DNA from 4 places in the Paenibacillus sp. PK4536 genome. Region 2 is predicted to be linked to each of the others. Evidence: riboswitches for the same ligand, from Rfam matches in the RefSeq annotation. Region 2 holds a riboswitch; each other region holds the start of a gene.
The links. Region 2 has a riboswitch for cyclic di-AMP ahead of kdpF (K(+)-transporting ATPase subunit F). Riboswitches for the same ligand answer to the same signal wherever they lie in the genome.

Region 1: it holds a riboswitch for cyclic di-AMP, as region 2 does, so the genes downstream of both, PO903_RS05810 (resuscitation-promoting factor) here and kdpF (K(+)-transporting ATPase subunit F) in region 2, are expected to answer to the same signal.
Region 3: it holds a riboswitch for cyclic di-AMP, as region 2 does, so the genes downstream of both, PO903_RS06090 (C40 family peptidase) here and kdpF (K(+)-transporting ATPase subunit F) in region 2, are expected to answer to the same signal.
Region 4: it holds a riboswitch for cyclic di-AMP, as region 2 does, so the genes downstream of both, PO903_RS04710 (hypothetical protein) here and kdpF (K(+)-transporting ATPase subunit F) in region 2, are expected to answer to the same signal.

What each region holds. Positions count from the first base shown of each region.
Region 1 covers NZ_CP126313.1:1,250,939-1,258,797, reverse strand. Annotated here, with positions in the region: gene ispE (4-(cytidine 5'-diphospho)-2-C-methyl-D-erythritol kinase) at 127-981, opposite strand; gene veg (biofilm formation stimulator Veg) at 1,201-1,476, opposite strand; gene rsmA (16S rRNA (adenine(1518)-N(6)/adenine(1519)-N(6))-dimethyltransferase RsmA) at 1,583-2,467, opposite strand; gene rnmV (ribonuclease M5) at 2,475-3,017, opposite strand; gene PO903_RS05810 (resuscitation-promoting factor) at 3,210-4,328, opposite strand; cyclic di-AMP (ydaO/yuaA leader) riboswitch at 4,652-4,875, opposite strand; gene PO903_RS05805 (TatD family hydrolase) at 5,071-5,838, opposite strand; gene PO903_RS05800 (HD domain-containing protein) at 5,886-7,208, opposite strand; gene PO903_RS05795 (AbrB/MazE/SpoVT family DNA-binding domain-containing protein) at 7,541-7,795, shown strand.
Region 2 covers NZ_CP126313.1:3,460,995-3,468,853, reverse strand. Annotated here, with positions in the region: gene kdpA (potassium-transporting ATPase subunit KdpA) at 40-1,710, opposite strand; gene kdpF (K(+)-transporting ATPase subunit F) at 1,730-1,810, opposite strand; cyclic di-AMP (ydaO/yuaA leader) riboswitch at 2,059-2,241, opposite strand; cyclic di-AMP (ydaO/yuaA leader) riboswitch at 2,303-2,506, opposite strand; gene PO903_RS15565 (carboxypeptidase regulatory-like domain-containing protein) at 2,809-4,170, opposite strand; gene PO903_RS15560 (SMI1/KNR4 family protein) at 4,350-5,900, opposite strand; gene PO903_RS15555 (DUF4177 domain-containing protein) at 6,109-6,312, opposite strand; gene PO903_RS15550 (histidine phosphatase family protein) at 6,546-7,142, shown strand; gene PO903_RS15545 (YwqG family protein) at 7,250-7,859, opposite strand, start outside.
Region 3 covers NZ_CP126313.1:1,311,701-1,319,559, reverse strand. Annotated here, with positions in the region: gene PO903_RS06110 (LuxR C-terminal-related transcriptional regulator) at 1-246, opposite strand, end outside; gene PO903_RS06105 (hypothetical protein) at 233-484, opposite strand; gene PO903_RS06100 (ATPase domain-containing protein) at 502-1,959, opposite strand; gene PO903_RS06095 (YwhD family protein) at 2,322-2,834, opposite strand; cyclic di-AMP (ydaO/yuaA leader) riboswitch at 3,315-3,454, shown strand; gene PO903_RS06090 (C40 family peptidase) at 3,467-3,940, shown strand; gene PO903_RS06085 (GNAT family N-acetyltransferase) at 4,218-4,733, shown strand; gene PO903_RS06080 (hypothetical protein) at 4,816-5,109, opposite strand; gene motA (flagellar motor stator protein MotA) at 5,307-6,125, shown strand; gene motB (flagellar motor protein MotB) at 6,118-6,957, shown strand; gene tadA (tRNA adenosine(34) deaminase TadA) at 7,235-7,723, shown strand; gene PO903_RS06060 (GNAT family N-acetyltransferase) at 7,745-7,859, shown strand, end outside.
Region 4 covers NZ_CP126313.1:1,009,170-1,017,028, reverse strand. Annotated here, with positions in the region: gene PO903_RS04740 (DUF4153 domain-containing protein) at 1-382, shown strand, start outside; gene PO903_RS04735 (hypothetical protein) at 419-712, shown strand; gene PO903_RS04730 (SDR family oxidoreductase) at 845-1,534, opposite strand; gene PO903_RS04725 (GNAT family N-acetyltransferase) at 1,763-2,611, shown strand; gene PO903_RS04720 (universal stress protein) at 2,711-3,370, opposite strand; gene PO903_RS04715 (hypothetical protein) at 3,412-3,870, opposite strand; cyclic di-AMP (ydaO/yuaA leader) riboswitch at 4,264-4,457, shown strand; gene PO903_RS04710 (hypothetical protein) at 4,578-4,973, shown strand; gene PO903_RS04705 (oxidoreductase) at 5,068-5,784, shown strand; gene PO903_RS04700 (hypothetical protein) at 5,835-6,158, shown strand; gene PO903_RS04695 (hypothetical protein) at 6,158-6,694, shown strand; gene PO903_RS04690 (GNAT family N-acetyltransferase) at 6,694-7,251, shown strand; gene PO903_RS04685 (sodium-dependent transporter) at 7,362-7,859, shown strand, end outside.

The DNA of each region.
Region 1 (7,859 bases), 2.2 Mb from region 2:
AATCCGAATAATTAAAGTGAATATAACATTTTTGTACGTGTTTGTAAAAGAAAATCGCAATCTTTTTCTCTTATGGCTTATCATCGAGCACCATTTAGAGTTAAAAAGACTGCGATTTGAAATCATTTAAGTTAATATCCGCACAGCATAGACTTCTTTGCAAAATCCACGTAATCCATTATAGACACGAGCTACTTTGGACTCGCGCGAGATCAATCCGAATACAGTGGGTCCACTTCCTGACATAAGCACACCATCGGCTCCCAACTGAATCATTGCCTGCTTGAGCTGTTGAACTTGCGGATAATGAGTCAGAGTAACATCTTCCAACACGTTACCCAGTTGATGACAAATCTCATCAAAAGATTTGTTTTCTAACGCTTTTTGCATTTCTAGAGCAGAAGGATGCTTAGCGATCTTATCTGCACGAAAACGTCCGTATACATCGGCAGTAGACACGTTAATAGGTGGCTTCGCTAACACAACCCAGCAATCAGGTGGACTGGTCAGGGGAGTGAGTAGCTCTCCACGTCCTGTAGCGAGTGCTGTCCCCCCTGTGATGCAGAAAGGAACATCAGAGCCAATAGAAGCACCTAGCTCCATCATGTCTTCATGGGGAATCTGGAGGTTCCAGAGACGATTCAATCCTCTAAGCGCTGCTGCAGCATCACTGCTACCTCCAGCTAGACCAGCCGCAACTGGAATCTGCTTATCGATATGAATATGTACGCCTTGCTTAATATTATATTTTGCTTTAATTTTTTGAGCAGCTTGAAAAGCCAGATTTTTCTCGTCTAAAGGAATATATCCTGCTTGACTAGAAATTTGGATCGTATCTCGAGACAATTCAGTGATCGTTAGGCGATCGGCTAGATCCACCATTGTCATGATCATCTCGACCTCATGATACCCATCCGGTCTTTTATGTAACACATCCAGCATCAGGTTGATTTTTGCTGGCGCTTTTTCATATATCTTCATGCTGTTCCTCCACCCTCAACATTCCATCCGAACGATTTGATACGCTGCGTACGGGTTCCTGTGCTTATCATTACGAATAATCCATATTATAAAAAAAATGACGTACAAAGTCTATTATATGGGTATCGGGTTCCGTTCATGTAGATCAAATATAGTCACAAAACAAAACAGTCTCTACCCCGAAAGGAGATAAAGACTGTCTTATACTAAAACAGTTATTCAATTCCCAACATATTCGATTCGTGTCTGACAATCGTCATCACAGACGGTGACTTCCACAGAATCTGTCAATATATCGGCATAGCTGTAAGACACACGTTCAAATGTCTGATGCTCTTCAGCGAGCTTGACAATAAAAACAGAAGGGTAGGTCTCTTCCAAAACTCCGGTTCGTTCGATGGTCTTCTTACGACCACCATTAGCACGTAACGTAATTTTGTGCCCTACATGAGCATCAAGACTACGTTTGATTTCCAAAAGCGCATTGTTAGCCATTGACTACAACCACCTCTTTCCCTCTTCATTATATCAAAGAAAAGAGTGTTTGTCAAATGAACATTAAATTATAGCAGTATTAATTTTATCTTGTCAACGAATTTTTTCAACGGATACCTGCTCTCAAAAATACACTGCTCAAAGTTGCGTATTCTTGCAAACTAAGTGTCTCTCCACGTCTAGAAGGTTCGATTCCTGCTTCTGCCAAAAGTTGCTCTAATTGTGTACGATCGCCACCTTCAAAATAACGGCTACGCAAGTTATTGGCGATTGTTTTGCGACGCTGTACAAAACAAGATTGCATTAATTCAAAGAAGTACGCTTCATCTTCGACTTCAACTGCCGGACGATCCCTTAGTTTCAAGCGAATGACAGCAGATTCTACATTCGGTTGCGGGATAAATACCGTTTTAGGGACGATACAGATCAATTCAGGCACGCAATAGTATTGAACAGCAATACTAAGACTTCCGTAGTCTTTGCCTCCAGGAGGGGCTGCCATGCGCTGAGCGACTTCTTTTTGAATCATAACGACGATATTGTCTAACGGTAAACGTTCTTCTAACAACTTCATCACAATAGGTGTAGTGACGTAGTATGGTAAGTTAGCCACCACACTGACTTTTTCAACTTCACTGAAGTCTTCACGGAACAATTGATGCAAATCGACTTTGAGCACATCATCATGACGTACTTTAGCATGAGGATAAGGCTCTAAGACTTCTTTCAAAATTGGAATCAAGCGACGGTCAATCTCAACTGCTGTGACTGCACCTGCTTCTTGAGCTAGACGCTCGGTTAATGCACCGATACCGGGTCCAATCTCTAATGCTCCATTTTCAGGCGTTAATTCAGCTGCTTCTACAATTTTGTTCAAAATATTGGAATCGATCAAAAAGTTCTGACCTAAGCTTTTTTTAAACGAGAATCCATATTTATTAATAATTTCTTTGGTGCGTTTGGGTGTGGCTATTTCTAATCGTTCATCCATATTATTGTTATTCCTCCGCTTCCATTTGTGAGAGTGCTGTTGCAAACTCTTCACGGCTAATTCCAAAAATACGTAAACGTTTATGGAACTGCTTTCCATTGCCATAACCTATGCCGAGCAGATTGCCCATTTTCATTCGTCGCTCCGCAGCATCAGGTTGCATCACAAGTCCTGTCATGATCAGATCTTCCCAATCGATCAGAACTTCCGCTTCTGGCATCTCAGAGTGTACACGCGCCAACGCTTCACGAATAGCTTCTGGAGAAGCATTTTCGACACCGATATCACCTTTGAGCGTAGCTTCACTTTCAGGGATAAAAGCATGCTTACATCCAGGGACTTTCTGCGCTACGATCTTACGTATCCGTTCACCTGCAAAATCAGGATCAGTTAATATAATTACACCACGTCGTTCTTGAGCTAATTTTACACGACGAATCACATGAGCACCTATAGCTGAGCCGCCTGTCTCGATCGTATCTGCGTCTACAGCTCTTTTAATCGCTACGGTATCGTCTCGTCCTTCCACAACAATCACTTCTTTAATCACGTTGATTGTACGCTTCCCTTCACTCTCTAAATGATAAGATAATCTGTTCGATATTCATCTTAACAGAACAAAAAGAAGAGGATTTATCCTCTTCTTTTTGTTTTCTTTATGCACGCTCATAGTTAATATTATTTATATCATATAACAGATGACTGGGCTTAAGCAATGGTGCTATCCCAATCAACACCCTCTCTAGGGTTTAACCGGGCCAATTACATATACAGTGTAACCGGATTTGCGTCCAAATGCTCTCGCTTGGCTCAAGCTGTCTATATACACGTCGATTTTATTACCGTTAATAGCACTACCGGTATCTTCAGCACGGCGGAAGCCAATGCCTTCAATGTATACCCACCATCCCATAGGAATGACACTCGTATCGACTGCAATCGTACGACCTTCTGTTACGCGTGCTCCCGAAGCAGTCACTGTACCTAGACCAGGTTCTTGAGACGAATAAGCAGTTAGAGATACATTGTTCAGTACTTTCGCATAAGAGAAATCTACACCTGCTTTGGAAGTACTATTACTTGATCCTCCACTAGAAGAAGCAGCTGCGAGAAGTTTAGGCTCCTCTTTTTTGGTACCAATAGCTACAATCTTATCTTTTACTTTTGCGGTTGTTTTTTTATCAACCATACGTTTGGAGACGAATTCTCCATCTTCGTATACTTTCTCGATGTATTGAACCACTTTACCTGTTTGACCGCCTTGCACTAACTTGGTTTTACCTTCAAGCATAGAACCATCGGTTTTTTTAACCGTTTGATATGGAATCTTGACTACTTTTTTCGCTACAAATGATTTGGTACGCACAATCTTGATATCCATATTGTCATGAACTGACGATTCCATCGCAGGTGTTAATTGATCTTCACCTGACAGTGTTAACCCAGCCTGCTCCAATGTGTTACCAACTGTTTTAGAGGTGGTATAAATTTTCTTGGTTCCACCATCTGCCGTAATGTTTACTGCAACCGCATGGTTAATATAAACTTTGTCCCCATCCTGAAGCGCGCCATTCATAGGCATAGATACTTTATCTTGTGGTGCCACTTTAATTTGATTTTCATCAAGCAGTTGAGAAAGCATCAATTTACGTGTTTCCACGGTTTGTGCTTTGCCGTCAATGACTACAGAAATATTTTTACCCGCTTGATTATAAAGTAGGGACAATAGCATCGCTGCAAGAGCGATCACTAATAATGCAGCCCACAATACATAGCGTAGGTTTTGTTGCTTCCAACTCAGCGCGTAAGACATGCTGGATGAGCGCGAACCATGGGTTTTTTCGAAAGGAGCAATTGCCACTTCTTCCGTCCTCCTTCATAGTCTCGCCGTCTAGCTGTGACGTAATTGTATATGACGCGACTATATAACAGAATTTTCACAGGCTGATCGTAAGCATAAGATTACCAAATCTGTGTGATAATCTTTCGTGATGTTCAAAAATGCCTGCGCCATGGTCAGTCTAAGGGACACACCTAATATCTGAAAGATCAAATTTCAAATATCGTATTCTCTGAATCTTTTCGTTTAGCCCAAAACAAAAGAAGCCTCTGGAAAAGAGCAAAGCAACTTTTCCTTGGCTTCCGACGTATCTAAATACAGTTCGGAAAACGTTAGAAAATACGAGGTTGCCTCTGCATCGCTTACGGGGTTAGCTGTCGGATTCGGACACATCATATTTCTTGCCCTTTGAAGGCTCCTCCGCTCATGGCGCGAGTACCTCCAATTCACCCCATAGACCCTGTAAAAGGAATCATACATAATGACTTCGGTATTCTGATAATAATGGCTTGAAGACATATGTTGGTTCCCCCGTTTTCCTATGCAGGAAACTCAGCGAGACCGAATCATGGAATCTTGCGTAATAACAGCAAGATTAAATCACTGATGAAATAATATCCCGAACCCAACCCTCATGTAAAGCGACCAGCAAGCACGTTTTTCTGAATAAATGGTTAAAAAGTTGTCATATTCTTCTGTTTTTTGGTTATAATTTATTCATATATCCGTTTAACGCTGTTTTTTGCGTGATTTACTCTCTTTTTCACCGAATGCCAAATCGTTCCAGTGCATTTTTAGTTGTAATTGTACTAATTTCTTCCAGTGATACCCCTTTTAGCGCAGCAGCAGCTTCTGCTACAAGTGTCACATAACCGGACTCATTTCGTTTTCCACGATAAGGATGTGGTGTCAAAAATGGGGAGTCTGTTTCAAGCAAAAGACGGTCCATTGGAACCTGTTGTAACACCTCTTTAGGTTGCTTCGCATTTTTGAAAGTAATCGGTCCTCCAAACGATAAATGAAAGCCCATATCGAGACACATTTTAGCCGTTTCCCAGCTACCTGAAAAGGAGTGCATAACCCCTCCAACTTCATGTGCTTTTTCTTCGCGCAAAATCTTAACAATATCTTCATGAGCATCACGATTATGGATAACAATCGGCATATTAATCGAACGTGCTAGACCGATTTGTTCACGCAATACTTTATGCTGTACTTCTTTCGGTGAAGTATCCCAGTGATAATCCAGACCAATTTCACCAATTGCTACTACTTTTTCATGTTTGCATAGCGATTCGATCCATTCCAGATCTCCAGGTTGCATATGAATCGCATCTACAGGATGCCAGCCAATAGCCGCATATATAAATTCATAACTTTCGACTAATTCCATCGTGGTGGGAATCGTTTCACGGTTGAATCCCACATTGATCATTCGGGTTACCCCTTGTGCATAAGCACGCTCAATCACTTCTTTACGATCATCGGCAAATTCGATCGAATCCAAATGAGTATGTGTATCAAATAACATATACTTTTCTCACTCCTTCTCTGTTTCTCGTTCTTTTTTCGCTAATCTTATATTTCAAATTCCATCTGTGGCGGATTAATTTTGTTTTCAAATATCGCTGCCACTTCTTCGGATAACTGATGAATAACTTTCTCCAACTTATCTTGCGGATAATAGAGATGATATCGACCGCGATGAATCCCGCTAATCGAACGTACAATATCCGATACTTCTGATATTTCTTGGATTCGGTTTTGACGATCTAATAATAGAATTTGTTTTTCTTTTTTAGGATCACCTGGACGAAATACATCATAAGGAAGATCGGTAGGAAAATCGATTTCTAGATCATAATCAGGATGCAATCCTACTCTAGCAAATTCACTACGTATACTGCTAATTGTCTGCTTATCAATTAGATCTGTCTCTACATATTTATACAACTTACGCTGCATAAAACGATGACATACATCTGCCAAAATATCATCGTCTTCCCTTGTCCATTGCATAAATGCTGTCTGTACTAATGCTTCATCTAGCAATAAATAATCACCAACTTGAATATCGCCTTTGAATAACTCGGGTAAAGGATACGGCAAAAATTTAAAATCAAATCCTTCATCGAATAATTCTTTGGCACGACGGAAAATTTGTTTTAATACAATATCTGAACTTCGAGTTACTGGATGAAAATACACTTGCCAGTACATCTGATAACGTGCCATAAGATAATCTTCGATCGCATGCATACCTGATTCTTTGACAACGACGCGTCCATTGTGAGGACGAAGCATCCGCAAAATACGATCAACATCAATCGTTCCATAATTAACTCCTGTAAAATAAGCATCCCGTAACAAATAATCCATCCGATCCGCATCTAACGGACTCGATACCAGATTCACAACGATCTTTTTCTCATAATCTTTGCGAATAACAGAAGCGACTCGTTCAGCAAGACCACTTTCTGCTTCTTCCAATACCCGATTCACTTCGGTATCTCCAAGTAGGATACGACACGTCCATTCTTCATGATCCATATCAAAAGCTTCTTCTATAGAATGAGAAAAAGGTCCATGACCCAAATCGTGTAATAAAGCGGCACATAATGCCACCAGACTTTCTTCACGTGGCCAATCTTCAAAACCACCACGTTCAAATTGAGAAATAATACGACGTGTAATTTCATATACACCTAATGAATGTGAAAAACGGCTATGCTCTGCTCCATGAAAAGTTAAATAGGAAGTTCCCAATTGCCTTATACGACGTAATCTCTGAAATTCAGGTGTATTAATCAAAGTCCAGATTAAACGATCTTGCACGTGGATATAATTATGTACAGGATCTTTAAATACTTTTTCTTCTCCTAAAGGTTGTACAGGCTTCAAAATAAATTCCTCCTTCTATCAATAAACCCTAACTATTTAAAATTAAAAATAGTTTTTTCGACGATATTGTCGAATGTTGTCGGTATATACAAGCTACGAATTTCCAAATCGACAAAATAATTTTAACCCCATAATACTTGATAATACCGCTATATAAAAATATTTTTTCAAAAAAAAGTGAAAAAAACTGTATTTTTCTTAAATTATAGGTTGACTGATTTGGGAAACGTTGGTATTATGAATATCATAAAACATAGAAATTTGTCGAATGTTAGCACATCAAACAAAACAATAACAACTAATATATTTAAATTTGAGAGGATTGATCAGTAATGATGAAATCAACTGGTATTGTAAGAAAAGTAGACGAATTGGGCCGCGTAGTAATTCCTATCGAACTTCGCCGTACACTAGGTATCGGAGAAAAAGACGCTTTGGAAATCTATGTTGATGGCGAGCGCATTATGCTTAAAAAATACGAGCCTGCTTGTATTTTCTGTGGTAACGCTGAAAATGTAACTTATTTTAAAGGAAAAATCGTTTGTAATGAGTGTATTTCCGAAATTCCTGTCCCTGTGACAAAATAAATAAAATAGGTTATACTAGAACTATCAACTTATTAATTCTAACCTTTTTAATATCTCCTTGAAC
Region 2 (7,859 bases):
CGCACTATATATTGATAGAAAAAGATAAGATGTTGCTGTTTACAATGTGAGCATTTCTGCAATAGGTCCAAGTACAACTACCGGGAAAAACGTAAGCGCACCGACTAAAATAACAGAAATAATAAACATACCGCCGAATAACGCTTGATCTGTTCGTAACGTTCCGCTTGTTTCTGGAACAGGTTTTTTCGCCATTAATGAGCCTGCAACAGCTAACAATGTCACCATTGAGAAGTAACGACTGATAAACATCACAACACCTGTCATGATATTCCAGAATGGTGTGTTATCGCCCAAGCCTTCAAATCCTGAACCGTTATTCGCTGCTGATGATGTAAATTCATAGAGCGCTTGAGTCAGTCCATGATAACCCGGATTCGAAATCGTATCTGCCTGCGTCATTAAAGCAATCGCTGTAGGCGCTAAGACCAGTAGAGGCTGAATAAGTAATGTGACGGCAATCAATTTCATTTCTTTGCCTTCAATTTTGCGACCGAGAAATTCAGGTGTGCGTCCAACCATAAGACCGGATAAGAACACCGCAATAATGGCATACATTAGAATATTCAACAGTCCTACACCTGAACCGCCAAATACTGTATTTAGCATCATATTTCCTAATGCAATCAATCCACCGAGTGGTGTTAACGTATCATGCATGTTATTGACAGCACCAGTCTCTGAAGCGGTAGTAACTACAGAGTAGAACGAAGATTGAGCTTCGCCTAATCGTACTTCTTTACCTTCCATCGATCCTGCATTGTGCTGGATACCTAATTGATTAATCAATGGATTTCCTTGATATTCACTTGCAAGAGATACACTAAGCATCACGACAAACATCATAACCATCGAAACGAATAATACTCGGCCTTGCTTCGAGTTGCCGACCATTTTACCGTACGTAAATGGTAATGACATTGGAACCAGTAACATCATCAGCATTTGCAACATATTACTGAATCCGCCTGGATTTTCAAAAGGATGTGCAGAGTTGGCTCCAAAATAACCACCACCGTTATTCCCTAATTCTTTGATCGCTAGAAATGATCCAATTGGACCTACACCAATCTGTTGCTCTGTTCCTTGTAACGTCTGAGCTGTCACTACAGTATGCAACGTCTGCGGCATACCTAATCCAACAAACACAAGCGCCATAATAAAAGTAAGAGGTAGCAAAATCCGTGTAATTGCTCGTACTAGATCCGTAAAGAAATTACCTAGAGGCTTACCGGTTATTCCTCTAATAAATGCAATTGCAACCGCAATCCCTGTTGCCGGTGATACAAACATCATAAAGATAATTGCTGTCATCTGTGAAAATAAAGATAAACCACTTTCACCACTATAATGCTGTAAATTGGTATTCGTCATAAAGCTAATCGCTGTATTGAACGCTAGATCAGGGCTCATATTCGTAATGCCCGCTGGGTTCAAAGGTAATACATGTTGAAGACGGAAGATCGCATAAGCGATAAGCAAGATGACTGTATTACTGATCAATACGGCTCCAGCATATTGCTTCCATGTCTGATTTTCACCTTTGATTCCACCGAACCTGTAAATCCATTTTTCAATAGGATGAAACCAACGATCTAATCGATTGGGTGTATTGTCAAAAGCATGTGCAATATAATGTCCGGTTGGACGAGCGATGATTAAAGCGATAATAAAAGTGACTGCAATTCCGATATATGAAAAGATACTCACGATGTTCTCCCCTGACCCATTAGAATTTTTCTGGATAAATTAATGCGTAACATAGATAAATGGTTAATCCACCAATAATAATCCACAGCAGCCAAGTCATCGCTCATTCCTTCTTTCTCCGATAGCTACAGATGCCCATTGCAGCAACCCGCTCAACCCTACAGTAATCAACAAAACCAATCCAATCATTAATATATCCATCATATGTGAAGAACTCCCTGCATTCATTTTGGTTACTATGATTTGCTAAAAAAGGCACAAAAAAAGAAGCCTGGAGAAAAGCAGAACTTTTCCCCAGACTTCTACAAACACGCACACTTATCGTGTACCTGCCGAGTTGCTGGTTAGGAGTTCTCCCTTATACGCTTACGGAGTTAGCTGTCGGATTCGGGCTGGAAGATTGCCCGTTCCGGTAGATACCGGAATTCACCCCATGTTGTGTAGATCCTGATCATTTCCTATCAGTCCTCTTCATCAACGATTGGTTCCCCCGCTTTTCATATGCATATGAAAATTAAGCGTTGTGACATTGTTAACATATCAAAAAACACAGAGTCGTATTACACTGTGTCAGATCGGCACAAGCTTCACACTTCTCTCCTATCCACGCTTACGAGGTTAGCTGTCGGATTCGGGCGGTGAGAGTCGCCCTACTGCATTGTCTGACTGTACCATGGTTAGTCAGTATGCAGATTCACCCCAACGATTCACATTCCGGCTCTCACACCGTTTTGTGAAATCGCAATTTGGTTCCCCCGTTTTTCGGTTAGCACCGAAAACTCAGCGATCAAAAACATTGGAAACTTCATTTATATCAGTTGCTGAATCGTATTCATCAACTGCCTGCAATGAATAATACGCCTGTCCTTGTCAACTGTAAAGCTGAGAAAAGACGCAAAAAAAGCTGTGAATCATCACAGCTTTCATTTTCAGATAACTATTGAAAAGTTATCTATCGCAGGCTCCTATTTTCTCTCTTTTTCATCGTTTCTCTACTTTTTCACTGTTGTTACATCGCATTTATCATTCATTTACAATAGATTCTGAAAACGGTTATGTCATTTTTTACGCAAGATGCTATCATTTTTAAAATTATGGTCAACCTGTGTAGATTTCATAAGCGAAATGATACAGTGTGCTAATGTCTGAATTTAATGGCTTACCGTTGCTGAAAAATTGGATTCTGACAATATCATAATAATGTCTGTATTTGGATGATTGGAACGTATATTGCCCTACTCCTGGATTATCAATATTGACTGGCATTGTAAAGTTACCTGAAGCATCTGTCGTAGCTGTTCCGGGAATCACTTTGCCATTGAGAATTGTAGTGATATTAGTCGTTACGATAGCGTTCGCTACCGGATTGCCTGTAGCATCAAAAGCACGACCTGAGATCACGATATTGTTTTTGACACGCCACTTATTACCTTGTCCATAATTAATAAATCCATAGACACCACCATCTGTTGTAATATTACTAATCGCAACTCTGGATACATCTGCTGTCTGATAATTAACAGATAATTTGTATGGAGTCGTTAGATCAAATGTAGAAGGTGCTAAGACTTGAATATAATACGTTCCTGCGGGTAGTGTGACTTGACCGTTGGTATTCTGTGCCAGTGTTCCTTGACTCACCAGATTCGCATTAAATAACTGTAATTGATACGTTCCATAAGCAGATGTGTTGTCTAGACGAAGGTTCATTTTGGATTGAGCTGTCAAAGTGACTTTTGTCCAATCCTCGTCAAAACGATTATCAATATTCTGTGTGCTGACAAAAGGTGCTGATCCTTTATCTTTGGCTAACCATGGATTATCATCAGGCTCGCTTGCATCATAACTGTCTGAAGTGACAGCAAATACAGTAAATGGATTAGTGGTATCTGCTCCTTGATAAGAACTTACTCTAATAAAATAATATCCTGCTTTGGCAATATGACTAAGCTGTTCATATTGTGTTGGACCTTTGGTAGAAAAAGCAACCTGCTCGATCTCAGATGTCTCTTCATTCAAATAATATAGTGAAAGATCATAATCAACCGTAGCCGAATTAACTACACTTAAAAAAGAAGTCAGTTTCGCTGGATTAGTGACTTGAGTATAAAACCAGCGACTTTCTCCTTCAGCAGCAATGTAACCTTGATAGGCTTGTCCTGTCTGAATAAACAAAGCTTGATCCGGTGTAGTATTCGTTCCATACGTATCGTCAGCTACTACACTGAATGAACGAGCAGACGACGGCAACGTGATGGATTGTGATAATTCACTTTTTGAGATAGTCAAGAAATCTTTAGAGTTGTTCAATCCATTGTTTGGCGCAACATTTTGCACTAGAGGTGTAGTTACCCCCAAATCTTTATGTATTGCTGGAGTCTGTGCATGGGTGGTTACTCCTCCCCAACCTAAGCCTAATGTCACAAGTAATACTGTTATACCTACTAATTTCGTTTTCAAAATATCACTACTTTTTCAAATATATGTTATTTATTAGTAAATTATACCTAAAATAAAATTTGATAGTCAACTACATTTTTATCATTTTAGGTAAAAAATATTAAAAAATAAAAAAACTCTGTATCTTTTTAGCGATACAGAGTTTTTTGTGATTTATATTATATTCAAAATATAGCGCATTAACGTATATGACTATGCCAGATTTCTTCTTCTTCATCTGTCATTTCGCCTACAATTTTGTGGAATTTCACATATTGAGCGAATGTATCTTTTAACAACTGAAATTGAGCAAACGATCCGCTGAATTGTTCAAGTGAAACCGATTTGGAAACCGTCTCAATATTGCTAATCTGGCATCCACTGTTCAGTTCCAATTGCTTCAGATTAGGCAAATCGGCAATCGCTGAGATATCAGAGATACGTGTATCATGAATGGTCAGCATTTCCAATTGGTCACAAGCTTGTAGACAACTCATATCAGCAAAATAAGCATCTTCGATATGAAGCTTGCGTAAAGACAACGACTCACTAATATGTTGCCAGTCCTCCGCTGTCCATTCTCCAGGAGAGCATACTTTCAATTCCCGCAGTCCTGTGATCGAAGATAACGCTTGAACCGCTTGACGTGACGGTGATGAAAGAGCAAGGGTAGTCAACTGCTTCATCTGGGCTAAAGGCGTATAATCTTGAATACGCGTATCTGTGCAATCTAGATTACATAGATGTGGTAATGTGGCTAAAGGGTCCAAGTCTTCAATCAATGTTCCTTCGAGATTCACAATTTGCAAATAAGGTAATCCTCGTAATGGAGTCAGATCCCGAATCGGATTACGAACAAGATATAACTTTTTGAGTTCACGGCAATTCGCAAGCGGACGAATATCTTGAATATCATTGACACTTAGAATCAATTCACGCACTTCATGACAACGTTCTAGTGGTGTGATATCCGTTAGTTGTTCACGAATCAAAAAGATTTGATGAGCACGAGCGAACTCTTCCACAGTATTGGATTTGTTGATAATTCGGTCTCGCCAGCTATCATCCAACTGCTCAAACCATTCTTTTAACGGTATTTCTGATTCATTAGCTGGCGTATGGGCTTTGGGTAGATCAGCAAGCGCATAGGCCTGAGCATCTTTCAACATACGTGATTGTTCATTACGGCCATACATCCAATATTTGAATCCATCATCTTCTTCAATCGTATAATTTCCGTGACGAACCGTATCACGCATAAAATGAATAAATTCGCCCAGACTACGTGCAATCACATATTTCATTTCTTCATCACGTCCGAAATTAATTACCTGTCCAACGACTCCATGTTCAGCAGGAGACAAATCAATCCCTAGATGATTCCCCCCTCCATCATGACAAAAAGGAATCCAGTGACGATTGATATATTGCTCTTTGATCCAACCTGATGGAATCGAATAATGATCTCCCATCGTCTGGTACTCTGGTTCAAGCTCTGACCATATTTTCCATTCGCTAACCATCTCTTCCAGACTCAAAAATTGCAAGCCAAAAAAGAACCCCGGTCCACTACGAGACTCGCCATTGTGTATGTGATACAGTTCTTTCAGATCATCAGTGAAAGAGACACCAATTGTAGCTTCAGCTTGCTCTATTTCTTCATCTCCAGCAGAAGCTTTGAGCGCTTCTTCGAGACTATTCAATTCTGGTCGTAATATGGATTTAATTTCTTCAAGCCATGTTCCGATCATTGTTGTTTCCTCCTATTCGATGAGCCTTTCCTTGTGCTTATCATCATCGTCATTCATTAAAGTATACCGTTGCTGATGCTGCATACCTAATTTCGCAGCATGATTCACCTCAAATATAATATGTATTAACCGATATTAAAGGTAACGATTAACATTTCCAAAAAAAGGTATACATCTGTACGTACATAATACAGATGTAATTACAGGCTTAATCAAGCAATGCACTTCTTTTGAAAATCAAAATAATTTCTCGTGAACCACCTTGTGACAGACTGGTATCAAATGTCGATACAAGCTCCCATCCATCAAAACCATAGGCGTTCAATTGCTCTTGTAATTCGACATCATCTACTTTGCCACCGAGGAAACCTCCGGTGTGTAATTTGACTGTACGGTATTCCCATTGACTCATTGTATTCTTCCTTTCATCACCAAACATAATCTTCATTTATAAGCTTATGACTAAATATACACGATTACGTGTCAGGTTTCAAAACGTCATTTGGCAAGGCAGTACTTTTATTTTAAAATAAATAATGAATATCGTCCCTGTCCTTGCGTGACTATGTTAAACTAAAATTATCTACTTATTTTTTGTTCAGGTACAGAAAGACCATACTATTCTGGAGGAATTATACACGACTCATGACGAAGACAATCGGACTTGTCCGCCATTTTAAAGTAAATAAAGAATTTCCTCTTCGCCAGTTTGTCACAGTCAGTGAACTGATTGCTTGGCTTGAAGAATATGATATTGCGGATATCCATGATGGTACAACAGACTTGCGCGGATTTAATTGGGGAAAATGCTTTGCCAGCGATCTCCCGCGTGCGATCAAAACGGCACGTTCGATTTATGATGGCGAAATTACAGTAATGCCTGAGTTGCGTGAACTCACACCTCCAAGCTTCAATACGAATATACGTATTCCGTTTATCGGATGGGGCGTTCTTTTCAAAATGGCTCCTTTACTAAGCCGTAGATATCGTAAAATGATTCGAGAAGTCGAAGCACGTATCAATCGTGCACTAGATGTGATTTTATCTTCAGAGGAAGAACATATCCTTGTCGTGAGTCATTGGGCATTAATGCTGTATATGCGTAAGCAACTGGTCAAACGTGGCTTCAAAGGCCCACGAATGAGACAAGTGGAAAATGGGAAATTGCATGTTTTTCAAGCAATAACAGTTCAATCTCCTTATCCGATCAACAAAAAGCAAACCCATAATCAATTCGATTAAATAACGATTGAACCTCAATAGACTATCCTTTTCCTCAGAAACACTCAGGAACGGGATAGTCTATTTGAATATGTCTAATATAATATAAAGTAGCGCCCACAGCTTCTTTAGCTAGAATAGACAGAACAATACGTTCGTTTAAAGTTCAACTGAAGCAAATCTTCTTTGCGGATAAAAAAATGAATGACTCCGGCATCCCACCACATATAACCGATATCATCATCGCTTTCGATCTCCAATAACATCAGCATATCTTCAATCTCTTGATCTGCTTTCTGTTCATCGCCTTCCAAAACATCAACCAGCCATGCCCGGCGCTTCTGTATTTCATATGTATGCTTGCCTGTCAGTATCGAAGTGATGGCTTCAATCTCATCGTCTCCATGTTGTGATACAGGATAACCAAACATTTTCCCAATTGCATCATCGGGTTCATTATTCAACCCTTCGATCCACTCCAGATACTGTTCCTCAGACACACCATGATCTGCTAAGGCATCATATTCTAAATATCCGTAATTCGGAAATTCTATTTTGCCTTGAGCATGAACTTCATACGCTTGAAACGGTTGTTCTTCATCTTCTTCCAATATTGTCGTCCCTGCTGGTTCACGATAGTATAGTGATCCCATATCTTGCTCCGACATATACAGAATCTGATGCTCAATCTGGTAAGAGGGTTCATCTAATCCCACAAAAAAATAAAGCATTCCCTGA
Region 3 (7,859 bases), 2.1 Mb from region 2:
TTGATCCGACAAAGCAGTCACTCGAAGACCTTTTAACTTATCGATCTCGGCTTTTAATGAATCTTCAAGTTCTTTAGGATACGTTACAAAAAGAGAAGCAATTTCAGCATCTGAAGGCGTACTTAATAAATGCCCTTGATCATTCGTGATAAAAATAAACAAACCGGTAAGTTCCGCATATACATTTTGGAGTTCCTGACAGCTGTCTGCGTTATCATCTATAAAGTAACTTTCAATCATAAGCATTCATGTCCACTTCTGTCTGAATGTACGGTGTTTTATAACGGTAAATAGCACGCGTACCTTGACCGTTTTTTTCAAGAATAGACAATTCAGTCAAACGATTTAAAGCACGTTCAATCAAATTTGCATTTCGTCCAAGTCTTTTGGACATGCCCGTACTGGTTTCTAATGCGTAAGGATTATTTTCAAAAAATAAGGTACATTCCATCTGTAGTGTGATTACATCGCTTTCTGCTACCATAAAAGCTTAATCCCTCCTTATACCAGCCGGACAAATGGTGTTTCTGAGATATTAGCTACGATGTGTGGGGCTGACACTCTTCCGCTTGGTGATTTAGTTACCTGCAAATACTGATAATTCCCATCTACCCATGTTCTAATAACACCATTACAGGTACGTTCCAAAAAGGAAGCCGTCTCTGTTCCGATTTCACTAAAGTTACAATGAGCCATAACTGTAATACCAAGTGCACGCCAGAGCGAAATTTCTTCAGAAAAGTATTTCACAACAAATTCTTTACCACGTTCTGAAATGATCGTATTCAGGTCGTAATAAATAAACCAGCGCTTATCGCAAAGCTCTTCACATTCAAAAATAGGAGAAAGCTTGTCATTCAGCGTATTGGCATATTCATCATTTTCAACATCGTCTACCCGAATCAGTGCTTTTTCCAATCCACTATCTACAGCCCGCTTGTAATGCTCAATAAAGTGAGCTTTACCTTCATCGACCGCCTGACGCAAAGAAACGCCAAACAAATCAATCGTATCGGCAAACATATCAAGTGTCGTATTACCAGACATCATCGTGACGGTACAATCATCATCTTTGATTCGTTGTGCATAAATAGAAGAAAGAAGATATCTATAGTTGGCTTTACTATTCGTATCGATCATAAAGACACTACCTTTAGGAATACCACCCATCAGAAGTTCATCTAGCGAATCAATACCTGTCGATAATACTTCGGTTTCTTGTACCAGTATCTTGTCTTCTGCCATTGATAAAGAAGGAATAATATAGACGCCGTCTTCAACAAACTTATACGTATGTTCACCTTCCAAAATTCGGGTACCGCGCATTTTGAGTACTTCGATCGTCCGCTTACGATATTTTTCCATTAACGGCTTCAAAGAAAGTCTGACAATACCATCACAGATATAATTCTCGAAAGGAATATGCATACCTTCCACTTCGGAATATTCTCTAATAAAAAAAGAAGTCAACGCATGTTTTCGCATAATATTGCGAATGGTATATACGTTTGTCCTGGCTTCTTGTTCACTACTCATTAATCTAAATAAACTAATACTATCCATAACTACACGCTTACAACCAATTTCTTTGATCATATATTCAAATAATCCATTGGGTTCAAGCATCTGTTCTAATAAAATTTCCGGTTCTATACAGATCACACGTAATAAGTTACGCCGTTCCAAATCTTTCAAATTCCATCCAAACCGTTCCATATCATCGTAGATTTGTTCAGGAAGTTCTTCGAATGTAATATAAATACCGGGCTCGTTATGTTTAATAGCACCTTCAACCAAGAATTGCATACCTATCGTTGTTTTGCCTGTACCTGGCTCACCTTCCAGAATAACGACGCCTCCTGGGGGAATGCCACCGCATAAAATATCATCCAGTCCCGGGATACCTGTACTAATAGGCTGTTTTAATGTCTTGGTGTAAGCAGCTTCGCTTTTTTGCATTTAGTGTTCCCTCCATCTGTAGAATATTTTAGTCACGCAAGGGACAGCTTCCTACGATGATGACTTTCTCTTAATTATAACAAGGGTTTAGAGATAGAAGGAAGTAAATTTCCAATTTTTATAGTCATTTGATATCCCATCCTCATTCATAACCTTTTTTACCATATTTTACTTGTTATTATATGATATAAATAAAGATAATCCTACTATTTTGAATCCTTAATACTTGTTGGTGAAATATTATTCTTCTATAGAAGAAGTTTTTTAAAAGTGATACCAAAATGGTGACATGAAATGATAAAAGACCGACGATCTGAGGGTCGTCGGTCTTTTGTGTAATACGTAGACTATGTTAGTTATTATTAACCTTCTAATGCAGATTTAAACTCTTCTGAAGACTGATTCCACCACTCTTCATTATGGGCAACCAATAATTTTTTAAGCGCTGCTTTTTCTTCTGTTCCTAAGCCCTCTAACATAATGCGACGCTTGATCGCATAATCTAACTTATTCACATGCTCGGCAAGAATTTTCCAGCCTTTTTTCTCTTCTTCATTGATCCACATCTCACAAGCCGTCGCTCCTGCATAATTAACACCTTCAGCTAATTTATCTACAGCGACCCATACTAACCATACTTGGCGACCACCATTTAATTCTTCACGATTGGTAGTAAATTTGATTCCTTTTTCTACCTTACTTTTGGCATGCATAGCGCCAACATCGATTTTTGCTTCGCCATGGTCTATAATGATAGGGGAAACATTATTGAGGTTAATCGCTCCTGATCCAAACCCCTTATGTTTACTACTTTTTGCACTACTACTTACAATATTCAGTGACATTGACTTTTTACTTGGTTGATTTTCATCCATATTGTTAGAATACTCCTTTGTAGGTCAGTATAAATAAAGACTGTTATACATATAAATGGTACTTTAATCTATTACTCATATTGTAGCGAATAATGAGTTAAAAGCCAATAAAGTCGATTATTGTCACGATTTTTCATAAAAAAAGGTAAAAAACGTTCATTATTGTGATTGGTGAACCGAAGAAAGTATATATAGTGGTCATCATTCACTAATAACCACCCACATCTGATCAAAAGATTAAATTTTTTTAACTTTTAAGAACATGACAACCGTAGGCTTTGACAGAGATTACTCGTCAAAATGCTTAAGCAAATATTAAAAACAGATGAATAAACGTTTGCCAAAGTAAAAAACCTCTGGTAGAATAAATCCAGTGAGATTTTAGTAACAACTTTGTAAACTTTAAAATGAAATGCTGTAACCTTTATAGCGTAATGAAAAATTTGTCGTTTTGTCGTAATGATCCGTGAACGGTACATACCAAGCTTTGAGCCAAATTCCTTGGTACCGGGAAACGGGGGAACCGTTTTGGGTGAATTGATCTTGTTTCGGAGGGATCATAGGGGAATACCTTCTACCGAATCCTTAAGCTAACCTCGTAGGCAATTGGAAGGGGACAATTGATTTTGAACATGAAAAAGAAACTAACAGCCGCAGTAATGGGACTTGCTATTGCATTTACGTCACTTGGAGTAACAAGTGCACATGCAGATTCTAAAATGGATCAAGTAATTGATGGAGCTATTGGAACACCTTATCGTATTGGTGGAACATCTTTCAGCGGTTTTGACTGCTCTGGATTTACACAATATGTATTCGGCAAAATGAACATTGATCTTCCTCGCCAATCTAGTTCTCAATATCAAGTAGGTGAGCCTGTATCAAAAAGTGATTTAATTGCTGGAGATCTGTTATTCTTCAATACTACCGGGGCTGGAGTTTCACATGTAGCAGTTTATGTAGGAAATGGTAACTTCGCACACGCTTCTACTTCTAAAGGTGTGAGAATTGACAGTTTGAGCATGGATTACTATCAAAATCGTTACGTTGGTGCTAAACGCGTTATGAGTGATTCCACATATAACACCTTCGCAACTGACAATTAATTATCCTATTAACAACTCATATAAATGAACCTACAGACCACTTAAGATTCCCGCCAGAATCTTTGGTGGTTTTTTTATGTTTCTATATAAGTAAGACGTATCGAACGTCTAATAGGTTACATAAAATTGTGAATCTTTGAAAATTTATATTTTGTTGTGGTTATAATTATGTCTACTTATTATTAACCTACTCGTAATTATGGTAAACAGGATATTGCAAATTTTTTATCTTTTTTTTATGGTATACATATGAAGTATGGTCATAGGAGGTTACTAGATGAGCTCATCACTAGATTCTGTTTTTCATACTATTCCTTTGACAGAATTACATGCCGCTGAAGTATGCACATGGATCTATGAACCACCTTATAATATCTATGGTTGGATGGCATGGGAACAAATGAAAGAATTAGGGATTGAATTTGGAGATCCGATAATTCGAGAAGAACAATATCTATCTGTTCTAGATCAACATGAACAATTAGCTGGATTTGCTCAACTTTTTCCATTAGGACATACGATTAGACTAGGTATAGGAATGCGTCCTGATCTTTGTGGCCATGGTTATGGAGAAGAATTTGTACGAGCAATTGTGCAGACGGCTCAGGAACGTAGTGCTACCGCAGAGATTGATTTAGAAGTATTGACCTGGAATCAACGGGCTATTCGCACCTATCAGAAAGCAGATTTTTATATTACAGATATGTATGAACGCAGAACGCCTGATGGGATGAAGCCTTTTTATTGTATGGTCTATCAAGCTCCGCCTAACGCACGTTATCCTAATCTCTAAAATAAAAGCACAGAAGGAATGATAAGACTCATTCTTCTGTGCTTTTTGTGTATTTCTTTTTTACATACCTATAATAGATGTTTTAAATTAAAGTTACGAAAGTCATTTCTTCTTTGCCAATCAGAATATCGATCCGATGGGTATCTGCATCGTAAATGACAACTCCACTACCTACATTGATCATAGACTCTGAGCCTAACGCAAAAAATAAATCTTCTGCCAATGCTTCATTCACTTCATGTCGTTCACCTTCAGCAAGTACTTCCCACTCTTGAGGTTCCATATCAAAAAATAAATAACTGTCTGGAATCATCCCTACTGCTGATGTTAAATCACTTAATATGTCCTCATAATCTCTTCCATGCTTAACGCCCATACTTAACCTCCCGATCTGTCCATATTGTTACATTTTCCAGCTTATTTACATTATAACGCAAATATACACTAAAAAACTCTTAACAATGCAGCATATCTTGTCGATAAAAGAGTATCAGATGTTTTTGGAAAACACATCATTACATGGAAGTGGATGATGAAAAAGATAAACTATTATACTCACGGACGAGGTGTATTATGCAAATTTCAACAATTATCGGTCTAGTACTTGGTTTGGGTTCACTAATATTCGGTATGCTTTTAAAGGGTGCTCCCCTAATCAATCTGGTGAATAATCCAGCCGCTTATGTCATCATTTTTGTAGGTACAGCAGCAACCATTTTTATGGCGTTCCCAATGAACGAAGTAAAACGCCTTGGTAAATTGTTTAAAGTCGTATTTGTTCAACAAAAATTAATGGACAAAAAAGATCTAGTCGGTATGTTTATGGAGTGGGCTTCAATTACGCGTCGTGAAGGTCTACTTGCATTGGAATCTAAAGTTGAAGAAATTGATCATCCTTTCCTTCGTAACGGAATGCGTATGATTATTGATGGTAATGATCAGGAATTTGTACAAGATGTATTGATGGAAGATATTAATGCGACAGAAGAACGTCACCGTTCAGGCGCACTTCTTTTCTCACAAGCAGGTATGTATGCTCCTACACTGGGTGTACTTGGAGCGGTAGTTGGTCTGATTGCTGCGATGGCAGATTTGACTGACTTAGAAAAACTTTCTCATGCGATTGCCGGTGCTTTTATGGCGACATTGCTCGGTATCTTTAGTGGTTATGTATTATGGCATCCTATGGCGACTAAGCTTAAACGCTTATCCAAAGCTGAAGTAGAAGTGAAATTGATGATGGTAGAAGGTCTACTTTCGATTCAATCTGGTGTATCTACAATTGCGATTAGTCAGAAGTTGGCAGTCTTCTTAACACCTACTGAAAATGCGAAAATGAACAGCGAAGAAAGTAGCAGTGGCAACGTAGGGGAGGCGGTACCGAGTGAGTAAAAAAAGGCATGAGCCGCACGAAGAACATCCAGATGAAAGCTGGTTACTTCCGTATTCTGATTTAATGACCCTATTGCTTGCTTTATTTATTACTCTATTTGCAATGAGTTCACTAGATGCATCCAAATTTCAACAAATGGCAGCAGCCATGAATGCAGCTTTCACTGGTGGTACAGGTGTTCTAGAGCAAAATGCTATGGAAGAAACAAGCGGTCAAACGCCTAAATCGGATGATAATGAAACACCAGCATCCGCTGCTTCACCTGCTGATAATACTCAGAAAACCAAAGAAAGTTTACGTGAAAAACTCAAACAACAAGAGCAGGAAAATCTAGAGAAGTTAAAACGTCAACTAGACAGCTACATCAAAAACAATGGATTAAGCCAACAGTTAGCGACCAAGCTTAATCAATCTCAATTAAGTATTACGATTAGTGATAATACGTTATTCGCTTCAGGACGAGCTACAGTGAAGCCTGAGTCTCGTGTACTCGCCAAATCGATCTCAAATATTTTACAACAGTTCCCGGATTACGATATTATCGTTTCAGGTCATACCGATAATGTTCCTATCTCCAATTCGCAATATGAATCTAACTGGAACTTAAGTTCAGATCGTGCACTTAACTTTATGAAAATTCTATTGCTGAATAACAAACTCGATCCACGTAAATTTAGTGCGATTGGTTACGGACAGTATCGCCCTGTTGCTAGTAACTCTAACAACTTGGGACGTGCAGAAAATCGTCGTGTAGAAGTATCGATTATTCGTAAGTATGTGGATGAAGATGTGAATCCTACTCTTCAATCGATGGCGAACAACGGTAAATAATAACGATCACCCAAAGTAGACCTTAGTATATCTAAGGTCTACTTTTTTTATTTTGTTTACCATAGATGGATTGAAAATAAATTGCAGTTTGCCTAAAATAGTAGATACGACTTATTTTTGATCGTTTTAAAATAGTTATCCACAACTTTTTGAGCTAAAACGTTATCATTTTCGTTTTTTAAGAGTTATCCACAGTTCTATCCACAACGTGTTAACAACGAATATCTGTTCGATGTACAAGTAAAGAAAGTATCCACAGTGAAAGGTTGGGTTTATTATTTCTCAAGAAGTACATGAGTACTGGATGCGAGAAGCTATAGCCGAAGCTCGCAAAGCGGAACAGCTCGGTGAAGTACCGATTGGAGCTATTGTTGTTAAAGACAATATGATCGTAGGTCGAGGTTATAATTTACGAGAAACTTCATTCGATGCTACTGCTCATGCTGAAATTATAGCGATCAGACAAGCCAGTGAATCGTTAGGTGCATGGAGGCTACTTGATTGTACTCTTTATGTCACTTTAGAACCTTGCCCTATGTGTGCAGGCGCTATCGTGCAGAGTCGTGTCCCTACTGTTGTCTATGGAACTGTCGATCCCAAAGCTGGCTGTGCCGGCACATTAATGAATTTACTTCAAGAACCAAGATTTAATCATCGTACAGAGATCATCACAGATATTTTACAACCTGAATGTGCTCTGCTATTAACAGACTTCTTCAAGCAGTTACGTTTGCGACTCAAAAAGCCTAAACCTTTACAATCATAATTCTGCCTAAGGAGGGATGATATGTCGCTACAATTATCGAATAGCACAATTGGTATTTATATTCGTCTGCTCAAACCAGAGGATGCTTTGGCTCTTCTGCAATTACGAGTGAACAGTCGTGAAGCGAATCAGACTT
Region 4 (7,859 bases), 2.5 Mb from region 2:
GTTTATGATCTTTCTCGGGGTACTGTTGTTGGTGGCTGGTCTGCGTATTTATTGGAAAAAGCTACCGCTTGCTAAATGCTATATCGTGCTTGCGCTTACTGCTTATGTCGTAGTCAATTATGTAGGCATGGATCGAATCATCGCTGTTCAGAATCTAGATCGGTATGAGCAGACAGGGCAGATTGATTTCGAATATCTAAATGGACTATCCAGTGATGCGATTCCTGTATTGTTACAGCGAGGAGCTACATTATTACCCGAGACGTATCAGACATTCCGTCAGGATAAAGCTTATTTATTTGAAAAAGAACAATCATGGCAATCCATTAATTGGGCAGACTATCGGGCGATACGTGCACTTCGTAACGATGTACATTCATAAATTTAATATAGAACAGAACAAAAGGAGCCGAATAACATGGTGACTCAAGCATTGATCGAATGGAATATAGATCCAACGTCGTTGCCACAGCAGAAATGGTTAACTGATCAACAACTTAATCTCGATCTATCGCATACAAAAGTCGATCCTACAGAAGAAGGATGGACAATTCAGATACGTATTACCGAATCGCTACCTGATTCATGGGATACGTATGCAGAAGTCCAATTTCTTACTGATCCTGATGATCCGTTAGAAGAAGGGTTTACCTTTTTATTATGGGCAGGTTCATATGTTGCTGATGTGACGATTGTCGGTATAACACATTAATAGATCACGTCCAAAAAGCTCTCCAGAGAATAAGGAGAGCTTTTTGCTATGTCTGGTTCTAATGTTATATCAAAATATATATCTATAGTATAAGTCTAATTTTGAGCTTAAGGAGCACATAGTAGAACTGATTTAACTTTGCTGTTGAGTGGGAGCTAGTGCAATCTCACGAATATTAATACTTTGTGGCTGGCTAAATGCAAAATAGATCGTATCTGCAATCGTTTGAGGCATTAAGTTAAGTTTGGCTTTTTCGCCTGTGGTCTGATCGTTCCATTCAGTCTCAATCAATCCTGGAGAGATCGTTACAACACGTACATTGTGCGGAGCTACTTCTTCACGTACATTTTCACTAATTGAATGAACTGCAAATTTAGTCCCACCATAAGCGACATGATCTGCAAATGTTTTTTTACCTGCTATTGAGCTGATATTGATAATCGTACCTGACTTTTGTTCGATCATAGACGGTAGTACTGCTTGCATGCCGTTAAGAAGTCCAATCACATTCGTATTGTACATTTCTTGCCATTCAGCAGGATCTTGAGTCGTAATATCTCCAAGCAACATCCGACCTGCATTATTCACTATTCCTTTGACAGGTCCAAAATGTTCTTCAGCTTCAGCAATCGCTTGATCGAGTGCCGGACGATCTGTAATATCAATAATCGCTTTCATCACCTGACGACCAGCAAAAGCTTTTAAACGGTCTTCCTGGCGAGAAAGTAACAACACATTATGTCCTTTAGCAATAAAAAGTTGAGCCGTGGCTTCTCCTATACTTGACGATGCACCTGTAATGACAACGAATCCTGTTTTCATAATTCAATAAACTCCTTTATTGATATGAGATAGTGGAAGGGAATACGTCAACATTATCATGTCTATATAAGAAGCACAGTGAGAAAGCTTATACTTTGAAAAGAATATTTTAAAATAAATAATAATATCTTTTTAAGGTTTAAAAAGGGGGTTTCAAGTCTTTCTCATCCGGTTTGTATGGTATAGTGTGCTTAAGTCATGAAGCAACATTGGCAGGAGGATTTGAAAATGTGGCAAGTATTTGATCCAGATGATGAGGTATTGAAGCAAGAGTTTTTTCTGGCAGATGAGGTTCCTTACAATCTGATTCATCATATTATCGATTCACCTGAGGCTATGCTGCTCAAAACAGAAGATCATCGGGCGATATTTGCTCAGTCACCCGGTCATAATGCATGGTTATGGATTTCTCCTATACCTGCAATACAAGCCAGACGTCTATTAATACAGGAATTAGTTCATCATTTATATCGCAATCAGCATCCTGTTCTCTGCGGAATTACTGGAGATCCAGCGGTTGCTGAATTATTCGCAGCATCGTATCAAGATGTGAATAAGATCTATAGCCGTTTTCATGCCAGTATTGAGTCACATAGTTGTACCAAAGTCAGATCGCTTAGTCATATTGCTGGTGAAATGATCAAGCCTGCTTTTGAGCATATAGATGTGATTGCACAATATATGTGCGAATTTGCAGATGAAGAATTCGGTGTTGAGATTGCAGCCAAAGATTATGCACATGCAGCGGCTCGTGCAGTAGGAAGTGGAAATACATACTTGTGGATAGTCGATGGGCAACCTGTGGCTACTGCAAGTATTGCGCATCGTTCTCCTCGTTATGCACGAATTAATGGTGTCTATACGCCACCTCATCATAGAGATCAAGGTTATGCCGAAGCGATTATTGCAGCGATATGCGGTGTACTGCATGAAGAGGGAAGACGAGCGATGTTATATACAGATCAGACGCAAGTTTCTTCGAATCAGACCTATGGTAATGTTGGCTTTGCGATCAAAGGAAAAGTAATTGATATTCGCTTTCGCGATGTGTTAGATCCTCCTTTAATCTCAAAATAAACATGCTTTTCTTATAGCAATAGTGTCAAATAACCTGCAACCCCTTCTTTTTAGAGGGCTACAGGTTATTTTCGGTAGGCATTATCCTGTTGGACTAGATCACAGCGATTGTGGTTCTAGCACAAGTTCATCCATTAATTTGCCTTTAAATACTTTCAGATACTGATATTCTCCGTTAATACATAGCTTCAATAATCCATTATCAAAGTCAGTATGCATGTCTTTGAAAAAGATACCTTCGATCACGATCGGTCGACCATGTGTCTCATAGGCGATTTCATAGCCGCGTGTGGTCTGAACGACTTCTACATCTACACCTTCTTCATGCGTTTCTTCTAACTGCGCTTGCATCCGCTGTACGGCTACAATATGTAGATCAATCGCTCCCAACTTTTCCAATAGATCATTCACGATAGAACCTTTCATGATTTCTTGCCAGCGTGTCTGAGCAGATTGTCCAATAATCAATTGCGTCACATCATGCTTTTGAGCAGTTGAAGCAATAATATCAGCAGCTTCTTGTCCATGACTTTCTAAAAGGACAAATGTACCTCCTGCTTCTTCGGTCAATTTGCACCATGCCTCTACATATTTCTCTTCTTGCTGATCCATCTCATCGATCGGGTGATCAATCACACTGAGTACACAGAGTGGGGACTGAATCAATTGAGATAAATGAATACCACGCCTGATCAACCGTTCTCCATTGGGCCCATAATACACACACACCATAATCTTTTCAGAATTCAAGAAAGGCACACTCCTTTATTTCGTAGTTATGATCCATTAACCAGAATTGTTCAAAAGGAATAATAAGCGATGGTGTAATCTAACAAAAAAGCATGATTAATAAGCGCATCTGACGATGTCCACACATCAGGTGAATCTTGTAGTCGAATCCGCAGTTCAGTCAATGCTTCTAAAGCAACCTGACTACGTACACTTCCCCAATTCTGTTGCTGCTGATCGATATGAGAAAGTGCTTGATCTAGAGGGCATTTTTTGAGTGATGTAAATACTCGACTCCATTTCACCAGATCCAGATGCTGAACTTGATCTGTAAATGAATATTCCGCCCAGCCTGTAACTCCATGACTTGCGATTTTTAACAGCCCACAGTGTAGATAGCCATCCATTTCAGGTAAGGCTAGACGGCGATTATCATACTGAAATACTTCAATAGAATGAATAACATGGACAGATGTGTTGCTAGTGGATACCGCATGAGTAACAGGTGAAATGGCCGATAACAGACTCATCAAAAATCTACGCTCCTTTAATATGATGTTTCTTTGCCTAATCCAATCACGATCCGTGTATCTGTCTATAACGGTATACTTGATGTCAGATATTGTTAGCAATCATAGTCCGCTCAGAGAAAGAAGTAAAATCAGACCTGAGTATTAAAAAGATCATATATCTGTGAAAACAACCATGTAATCGGATTCATTCTATTCATTCATACGGTAATGTCTTGTATACTCATCAATGCGTCGGTTTATCCATTTATCCTGTAAAAGAAAGTAAAACAGCGCTAGATGAAGGAAATAGAACATTAGAACCCTACAATCGACTGGATTGCTCTATATCCGAATATAGCGAGCTTCAGTACTGCTTTACAAACGAAAAGAGCGGGCGTATGATTTCTTTCAAGTTCATTACAGCTTAATGGCTGAAAAGGGTATCAATAGACCTTTCAATCAGCGGGGGAACCATAAGAATAGACACTATGCTAGTGAGCTATTCAGGGGTGAATCAGAGCAGTTGGTGAAGACCGATAACTCTGTAGGGAGACTCTTACTTCCGAATCCGTCAGCTAACCTCGTAAGCTGCAATAAGAGAGACGACAATAATCAACTACGCCATGATAAGATGCCGCAGGCACTTGTCTTAGAAGCTGATGAAGAGGTCCTCTTCTAACGGCTTTTTTTTGTTGTCTACAATGGGTGGAGGAGCGCGAACAAGGATGGAATATGAGCAGGAATTTGTACTGGTATCACCGGCTACTGTAGCAGGGGAGCAATTTATGCAATTGTTAAAAGTGAAAAAGATTCCATTTGCAGTGATCGTGAACAGTCAAGCCGATCAACTTCGATATCAGAAAATGGGGATTGAACATGTGCTAGTGATCGACACACAGCGACAAGAGTTATGGCGGATTCCAGAGTTGAAGATTGGCAAAATTTATTTATTTGAACGCAGTCTACCGCTCTGTTGTCGTTATATCCAGATCTGCCGAACATGGTCATCACAGCAACTCTATGTTATTACAGAAGGCAACCAATCCCGATTGATTTATCGTGGACTGGGCGCCGATTACATTATTCATACGAATGGGAGCAGTGCTTCCTTTTTGTTATAAAAAGGGGCTGTAGATCGATCGCTCATTTTATTTTGCAATTTGCTGATGATATCTTGATAATGAAGAAGATAGGGAATCAAGGCGATGCGCAGAAATGGAGATGATCGTGATCGGTAAAACAGCATTAGTCGCAGGAGCCACAGGTCTAGTAGGCAAAAAGTTGCTGCGCCAGTTATTAGAAAGTACAGAATACACTCAAGTGATTGCTCTTGTCCGCCAACCTGTGCAACAACTGCAACATATGAAGTTGCAACAGGTTGTGGTGGATTACAATAAATTGCAAGATTATCGAGCGGATATGAAAGCAGATGATGTATTCTGTTGTCTGGGAACAACGATTAAGCAAGCAGGAACACAGAAGCAGATGATCGAAATTGATGTTATTTATCCATTTGCGGTAGCGCAGATTGCGTATGAGCAAGGAGCCAAACAGTTTATCGTTATCAGTTCTATGGGGGCCGATCCGAAGTCCAGTATCTTTTATACACGGATCAAAGGAGAACTGGAACAGCGATTACAACAGATTGGATATACCTCGTTGTCGTTGATTCGTCCATCTTTATTGCTTGGTAAGCGTAAAGATAGCCGTGCAGGCGAGCAATTTGGCACTGTCATCTCTCAGGCATTATCTTTCCTTATGGTGGGTCCTCTTCGTAAATATCGGGGAATAGAAGCAAGTGCAGTCGCTCTAGCGATGTATCGAATTGCACAGACCGCCAAACCCGGATCGCATGTGTATCTTTCAGATCGTTTGCAGCGGATTGCCGATGAATCACAACCTACGACTTCTTCTACTAAAAAACGGAGTTGACGTCATCATTTGTACGTATTAGTTCAATTATAGAAATGGAGAATTATAATATGCCTCAATTAGAACCTAAGCAAGCAGCTTCAACGATCGAAAAATGGATTTCTTTTTACGATATGGATAATGCCAAAGCATGGGATAAAGACGATTATCCATTTATCCAATCTTCCTGCAAAGTGATGCGCAGTGCAATTCAAGCGTTACGTGGTAAAGCTCCAGCACAACCGAATGAGCGCCGTAAAATAGCGACTGGATTAGAAGAATGGTTAGATGACTCTTTTATGGATGATCCAAATGAATGGGAAAAAGAAAATAAAGCGTTTGTACAAGAAGCGTTAGAAGCGATTCAGTTTACGATTCAGTTTCTACAAAAATAATGAATAATGAGCAGACATACTCTATACCAGATGGATATATCCCTTTATCCAGCAGTGAGATTGGCGAATTTTATATCGCTTTTGAACCTCACTCGCATAGCTTCAATATCTATGTACGTGCAGTAGAACCTTCTGCGACTCCAGCTATCGATCAGCCTGAGTCTCCTGTGTCGATGGTATTGATCGGCTATTTGAAAGTGACGTATTCGCAAGCATCCAAGCCTACCGAATCAGACGATGATCCTCATGAAATCACACAAGGGCTTGATGCTGTCTATATTAGTGATTTTCAGATTTATTTTAATTATCAAGATTTGAAATTAGCCGTTCCTGTTATTACGGTATTGCGAGATACGTTAACCACTCAAGGCTACCGTTTACTTTCTGCTCATCTATTCAAAAGCGAACGTTCCTATGCTAAATTACGTCATACCTATATCGACCGCTGTGGAGCCACTATACGGCGGGAATATAGCGATTATTTGATCATCGAATGGCGACTCAATCCAGAAGAGCATTCTGAAAGGGGAACGTAATGAGCGATAATCATACAGACCTTATCCAGATCACTCTTTGCCGTGAAGAAGAAGCGCATATCATTTGCAATATGTATCCTTATTATCTGTATGATCTGTCAGAGATCTGGGAACGATTGCCGAACTCGCAAGGTATTTTTGACGACGAAGAATATGCGACCCTTCATCAACAAAGCGATGTTTTTCTGATCTGGTGGCGACATCCAGGCGTTCTTTATCCGTGGATTATTCGTGTGAATGGCGTACCAGCTGGCTTTGCGTTAATAGCGACGGCTCCTTATTTACCGGATGGTTCTAAGGCGCAGTACTATTTAAATGAGTTTTTTGTGATGCGTCCATTTCGTGGACAAGGTGTTGCCCGGCAAGCCGCTAGTCACATTTTTGACCAATATAAAGGGGATTGGGAGCTACAGACCAATGCATCCTCACGAAATAGCCATGCTCAATCATTCTGGAATCATGTATTGTCACAATATACAGACAGCCAGTACAGTCAGCAGGAAATCACCGACGAAGATCAGCAACAATTGCTGTCTTATTGCTTTAATAATCAATGAAAAAGTAGCCCTTTTTGACTTTTTTCAAATTGTTACTTTCTTTTCATGGACAATATATAACGTTTTGTGTAACATAGGCATAATTCACTTTATTCATAAGGAGTATACCTATGGCACAAAAAGAAGGTTCAGGTTCATCAAGTACAGGCAGCGGCAAGATCGAACGCTTTTCAACAAGCGGGTTTATTTTAGCAGCAATTGGTAGTTCAGTAGGGTTAGGAAATATGTGGAAGTTCCCGTATATCACAGGTAAATACGGTGGAGCTGCCTTTTTCCTGATGTTTATTATCTGTCTGATTGTAGTAGGTCTACCGATTTTATTAGCAGAAATGGCTATTGGTCGAAGTGGACGGGGTAATGCTGCGGCTTCGCTTTTCAACATTACAGGGAAGAAGCATTGGAAATGGATTGGTACTGTTCCTGTCGTTACGTCATTTCTAATTATGTGTTATTACGGTGTTGTTGCAGGATGGACATTACATTATACCGTTTTATCTTTTAGCGGTAGTCTATCTGATGTGAATACTGATTTTACAGCAGCCTTTACGAATTTTGCAGGTGGATATGCACCGTTATTCTGGCAAGCAGTTGTGATGCTAATTACAGGT